2 regions of the Marinobacter sp. ANT_B65 genome follow, and region 2 is predicted to be linked to the other one. Evidence: predicted binding sites of a transcription regulator. Region 2 holds the regulator's gene; the other holds the start of a gene.
What was found. Region 2 encodes LexA, which represses DNA repair genes until DNA is damaged. Its sites were predicted from a motif close to CTGTNTNNNNANACAG; they were not measured.
Positions count from the first base shown of each region.

Region 1: a site for LexA is predicted at 1,958-1,973, ahead of imuA (translesion DNA synthesis-associated protein ImuA). Genes of this name have one in related genera too.

Region 1 covers NZ_NXGV01000001.1:2,113,222-2,116,314, reverse strand. Annotated here, with positions in the region: gene CPA50_RS09710 (Y-family DNA polymerase) at 1-1,245, opposite strand, end outside; gene imuA (translesion DNA synthesis-associated protein ImuA) at 1,251-1,940, opposite strand; gene CPA50_RS09700 (4a-hydroxytetrahydrobiopterin dehydratase) at 2,091-2,429, shown strand; gene CPA50_RS09695 (DUF2897 family protein) at 2,420-2,593, opposite strand; gene yghU (glutathione-dependent disulfide-bond oxidoreductase) at 2,729-3,093, shown strand, end outside.
Region 2 covers NZ_NXGV01000001.1:982,020-985,112, forward strand. Annotated here, with positions in the region: gene CPA50_RS04625 (amidoligase family protein) at 1-932, opposite strand, end outside; gene lexA (transcriptional repressor LexA) at 1,178-1,786, shown strand; gene CPA50_RS04635 (cell division inhibitor SulA) at 1,830-2,339, shown strand; gene CPA50_RS04640 (hypothetical protein) at 2,349-2,609, opposite strand; gene CPA50_RS04645 (DUF6586 family protein) at 2,648-3,093, opposite strand, start outside.

The DNA.
Region 1 (3,093 bases), 1.1 Mb from region 2:
TGGTTGCGGTCCCTGCAGAAGCCACAAGGGGCGTTGAGGTAGTTGGCCGGTCGTTGTTGTCGAAGCACGGTTTGTGCGCCGGACATCTGCAGCGCTCCAGGCTCGTTCTGGCCGGTGATCTGCCTGGGGCGTAAGTTGCTTCAGTGCATTATGCCCAAGCTTTGCCTGAAGACGGCTTATCAGAGTATGCCAGGCTTCGTTCAGGTCCTGGTTTTCGCCTAGAAGGTCCTGCCCGCCGGGGGCTTCACGGTCTAGAAACCGTTTTACGATCAGTCGCAGCGATATCACCGGTGCCTGCAGTGGCTGTTGCTCAAATCTAAGGCTGATCAGGCTGAGAAATGCTTCCGCTCTGTGCTCCGGGCCAGATGTGCGGATGTGCAAGCGCGTTGCTTCTGCATGCCGGTGCTGGAGAACCAGCAGCAGGCTGTCGGTGTCCTGCTGGCGCCAGCACAGATCTTTCTCCAGCTCAGAAAGTATGCGCTGCAATGGAAACAACAGTCCCTGGGACCGCTCAATTTCCTGCACAAAGTCCGCCTGCTGGCGGAAGTAGTGAGGTGGTTGCCAGGGCGTCTGAGGGTCGGGTCTGGAACCCAGAATTTTCTGGATATACGCCAGAATTTCCGGAGACAGCCTGCGGGCCATCTCTGCCGGCGGTAAACGGAATACTTCTTCAAGCTTGTTCAGACCAAGCCGCTGCAGGCGGGTGCAGGTCCGCCCGTCAAACTCCGCGGCCACTAGTGGCATCTGGCCAAGAGTCCGGAGAATATGGTTTTTATCCGATGAGCACTCCCCTTTGCCGTTACGTGCAATCAGGCGGGCGGCCAATGGGGTATGGCCAATACCTGGCCAGGCGGTAAGCTGGCGTTCATGCAGTACGTCTTCAACTGCCTGCCATACGGCAGAAAGGCCACCGTATAATCGTTGCAGACTGCCTATTTCAGCTAACAGGCCGTTTGGTGGAACAAGAACAATGTGAGCCGCATAGCGATACAGCCAGCGGGCCTGATCTTCCAGAGTCCGGACTTCCTGCTGCTGATCGGCCTTTACTATGCACAGATCTGGCACCAGGCCAAGGGCCGTTTTTAGCCTCATCCCGGTGTTTATGCCCAGATCCCGGGCAGCGGGGCAGGCCTGTATTATCTTTTGCCCTGAACCCTCCACAATCACCAGCGCATCCGAATTCTCATTTGAGCGGCGAATGTGGTCCAGCAACAGGTGAGGAAAATGCAGGTACAGCCAGAGCATATAGATTACCTTGCCGGTGTGAGCCAGGGACCCTGAACCACACGGGGTGCTTCATGGTGAAACAGATCCGCGCGCTGGGCCATGGCAAGTGAGCAGCGCTGGCCGGGCCAGCTGCCTCGGCGTTTAACCACATTTACTTTCAGGCTCTGCTGGTCGTCGGGTTCAAGCTCCAGGCGCAGGGCGGCCGGAGAATTCTGCCCGGCGTAGTATCGCTCACGAAAAAGTACGCAAACATTGCTGCCGGCTTCGGCTGCCAGCTGCAGGCGCCGGATTTCCCTGGCTGCGAGTTTTCCAGGCCAGGCCATTACCAGACCGGTAACCGGGGAGCGCAGGCAGTTTTCCAGAGCCCAGAGGAAGTCGCCTTTGTTTTCTGTGTGGATCATGATTATCTGATCCAGGTCTATATCTTTTCGCATCAGAGCCGGAGCGTAAGGCGTATGGGGAGGATTCAGCCAGAATACGGTTTTACCTGCCTGAGACAGCCGCTGCATCAGGGGTACCAACAGAGTCAGCTCGCCAATGCCGGGGGTGTCCAGCAGGCATTCGCTTAAAGCACCCCGGGGCCAGCCGATGCCTCCGAGCTGGTTGTCCAGGGCCTGATATCCGGTGGGCTCTGCCGGTTGAATGGTTTTATTGTGCCGGTGTCCCTGCCAGACACGGGCATCCTGCATTAACGTGTCAAGAAGTTCGCTCATGGTAAAATCCCAGAATACTGTTTAAATATACAGTATTCTGAAGGCGGGCTGATTTCAAGAAGCAGGTTGATAAAATATGTCACTGAACCCACTCTTGTGGTGTGAGTGACAGTAGCGGGACACGGAGTGCCAGATCAGGAGGTGTTGTGCATGAGTGTACTGACGGAACAACACTGTGAAGCGTGTAACGCAGAATCCCCGGGGGTAAGCGATGAAGAGAAGCGCATGCTGCACAAAGGCGTCCCGGGCTGGAGCATCCTTAAGGTGAGCGGTGAGGAGCAGCTACGCAAAGAATTTGAGTTCAGGAACTTCGCCCAGGCGCTGGCCTTTACCAGCAAGGTTGGAGAGATGGCTGAGGCTGAAGATCACCATCCGGCGATCCTTCTGGAGTATGGGAAGGTGACTGTCAGTTGGTGGACACACGCAATCGGCGGTCTGCACAAAAATGATTTCATTATGGCGGCGCTAACAGACGCTGCTTACCATTGATCTTTTGTGTTTTCGTCTGCTTCAAGTTCTGCTTTACGCTTGCGGATTTTCTCCAGTTTGTCTTCCGGGATACGCATATTGCTGGCCGAATCCCGAAGCATGAAAAGGCTGCCCAGAATCAGGGCCAGGGCAGCGAACACAAAAAACCATCCTGTAATTGGCATATGCCTGACTCCCTTGTTTGGATAACTTTGCCTATAGTGAGGCATTCAGTTTTGCTTGCGTCACTTAATTGATTGAATATTCTGTCTTACTTACCCGCAAATTTTGCAAGAAGCAAACCAGGAGTATCCAAAATTATGAGCGATCCCACCTATACCCCGCCCAAGGTCTGGAAGTGGGAGTCTGCAAGCGGCGGCGCTTTTTCAAATATCAACCGTCCCATTGCAGGCCCGACTCACGAGAAAGAGCTGCCTGTTGGCAAACACCCTTTTCAGCTCTATTCGCTGGCGACGCCAAATGGTGTGAAAGTCACGATTATGCTGGAGGAGTTGCTGGAGCTGGGAATCAGTGAGGCTGAATATGATGCCTGGCTGGTTCGTATCAGCGATGGCGAACAGTTCGGTAGTGGGTTTGTGGATATTAACCCCAACTCCAAGATTCCGGCGCTGCTGGACCGCTCTCAGGATCCGGCTGTCCGGGTGTTTGAATCGGGCTCCATACT
Region 2 (3,093 bases):
CTGATCCTGCGACTTTCCCGGAACAGAGCCCGAAGCTCGCCCAGGTCATCCGCATTGTTGGCAACCTGCTCTACCACAACCCAGTCATTCCAGACGCTGGAGAAGTTCCATTCCGGGTTGTCGATGTCACAGTCCGGCAGCCGGTAATGAAGAGTGGGTCTGCTCTTGATGCGAGGGTCTGTTACGTATTTGTCGAGAAGAGGCTTGTCCAGATGGGCAAACAGCGGCAGAAGATCCAGAGCCCGGTTACGCGTGGGGTTGGAGTTCAGGTAATCCACCATCATCTGACGCTGGTCCGGGGCGTACCCCTCACGCATCAGCAGGTCCGTATAATTGTTGCTCCAGGGTTCAATATAAGGTGTAAATTTTCTGCTGATATCCAGTTGATGCCGGGCTTTGAGCCAGTCATAGGTAGCGGCAAAGGCCTGAAAGTAACGAACCAGTGTGCCCGGTTCAAGGTCTGGAAGCTCCGGGTTCAGTTGCAACCCGAACGCAAAATAGATTGCTTCCCGGCTACCCAGTGCACCAGCCTTGCGTAGTTCCTTGACCAGAGTCTCAATCTCCGGCAGTTGTGAAAACCGCATAGGCGGGCTGACAATTTCAAGTGGAACAATACGCTCAGCCGCAGCATCTATGACTTCCATTGCATGTCCTCCGAGTTCACGGAGGACTTCGGGCACGCTTTCATCTGTCAGGTCCAGATCTTTCACCGGATCCGAATCCAGTTCGATGGTAAAACAACCCAATGGTGTCTCAAGTTTACTTACGTAGCGGGATTCCAGAGCGGAGGTTCCACCAAGAAGTTTTGCTGTGAGATCTACTAGCTGCCCATAACCGAGCCCGGATAACTCAATTTCAACACCCACGCGACGTTCCTGTCCGTCAGTGGTGTTCAGAATGTCTGGCATTCTGCAGGGAGTCGCTTTGCTCATGAGGTTCACTGCCTATAGAACTGGGTGTCGGTGAATATGATGACTTTTCACCATAACATACTCATGCAGCACTGTTAGTTAAGGGGCTGCAAGAAAATAGGTCACCTGCCTTTACACTGGATAAAACACTGTATATAGTCAAATCACTGTATAAAAAAACAGGATGGATGGCGACCTGTATAAGCCGCCAAATATCAGGCCAAGCATGTATCAGCATTGCATGCAGCAAGCGGAGCAGCGCAACAATGAAGCTGACAGCAAGACAGACTCAGGTACTGGAAATTATCCGTCGATCCGTGGATGAGACCGGTTACCCGCCAACCCGCGCGGAAATAGCGGCGGAGCTTGGATTCCGCTCCGCTAACGCCGCGGAAGAGCATCTGCGGGCACTGGCACGTAAAGGTGCTATCGAAATGGTGCCTGGTGCCAGTCGGGGTATTCGTCTGCCGGAAGTTGCTGAAGACCCGGGGTTGCCTGTGATTGGTCAGGTGGCTGCAGGCAGCCCGATTCTGGCCCAGGAGCATATTGAGGACCATTGCACACTCAAACCCGAGTTCTTCTCGCCGTCAGCAGATTATCTGCTCCGGGTCAGGGGAATGAGTATGAAGGACATTGGCATTCTTGACGGTGACCTTCTGGCAGTGCATAGCACTCAGGATGTCCATAACGGTCAGGTTGTCGTGGCCAGAGTGGGTGACGAAGTGACTGTTAAACGATTCCGAAAGGAAGGTTCGAAGGTCTATTTGATTGCCGAAAATGAAGAGTTTGCGCCGATAGAAGTCGATCTCCGGGAGCAGGAACTGTTCATTGAAGGGTTGGGTGTAGGTGTTATCCGGCGCTCTGATCTGCACTGATCAGCCTGGTATAACCGCAGACGCATTGAAAAACGGGTGAATTATGGAACAGCTAAGTTTTAATCAGAACATGGCGTGGCAGCAGGGCATATTACCCAGCTCACCTTTTTTACCTGAACCGGCGCCGGAACATGCCGTCCGGAAACAACGTGCCGTCATTCGAACCCGGCAGAAACCGGGTGTCGCTGACGCCACTCCGGCTGGCAACGTGACAGAAATTATCTTGCCAGAAGGGCAGGTGGAGAACTTTCAGTTGTTGCTGCCGATGCTGACTCAGCTTAATCAGGAAAAACGCTGGCTGGCATGGATTGACCCTCCTCAGGCGCTGGTGAGCAAGTGGCAGAAAATGCACGGTATTGTTGCCGGAGAGCTTCTGGTTTTGCGCTCCACCACAGAATATCCCGCCCGTCAGCTTGCAGAAAGAGCGCTGAGTGCGGGTACCTGTCATGCAGTGGTTATGTGGACGCGTAAACTGGGTAAGACGGCCTTCGACTCGTTACAGAAAGCTGCGGCGGAGGGCAACAGCCACGGAGTCGTACTCAGGCAGCGTTGAGCGTTGTTATCAGTGCAGAGTATAAGCGGGCTGTGCGTCTGAAGCGTCCAGCTCGTCATCTTCCCAGTCAATATCGTGAGCAATATTTCCGGCAGCTTCTATCCCTGCAGCAATCATCGCTTTGGCTACAGACATATCCCGATCGTCCATCATTTCCCGGGCTTCATCTGAAAACGAAATTCTGACCAGTGGTGCACTGTCGTCGTCAATGCGCCGCAGGGCATAGTCGCCGTTGCCTAATTGTACAATTTCGAAAAACGATGGTGACATTTCATTAACCTTTTAGTGTTGAATACCGGAAGCGACGATTACCACTCGCCGTGTTGTTCTTCCAGATTTTCGGCAAACTTTTTAATGGCGTTCAGCGTATTCATCTGTGCCTGGCTGGAGCAGTCTGGCCCTGATTCTGCAGATACGGCAATAATATTTTCCGCATTAACCGTTTTCTGTGCGGTAGGTGGTCTGCTCTGCATGGTTTCCAGCTGGTCAAGATGATTCCACCAGCTTCCGGTCTCCTGCTCAAGGGTTCTTAACTGGCCTGTCTCAGTGGCCTGCTCCCCAATCAGGGTTACAAGTTCTTCCAGGGACCCGGGCTCCTCTGAGTGCTTCTGGTAGAAACGGGCAATCATCACCAGCAATATCCGTCGGGCTCTAAGTAGAAGCTCGATAGAGCCCTGAATAGCCGCTTCATGCTGCAATCGCTGTTGAGAAGTATTAACCGGGTTTCCGGTATCGGCTGCCCGCTCCGATGTTT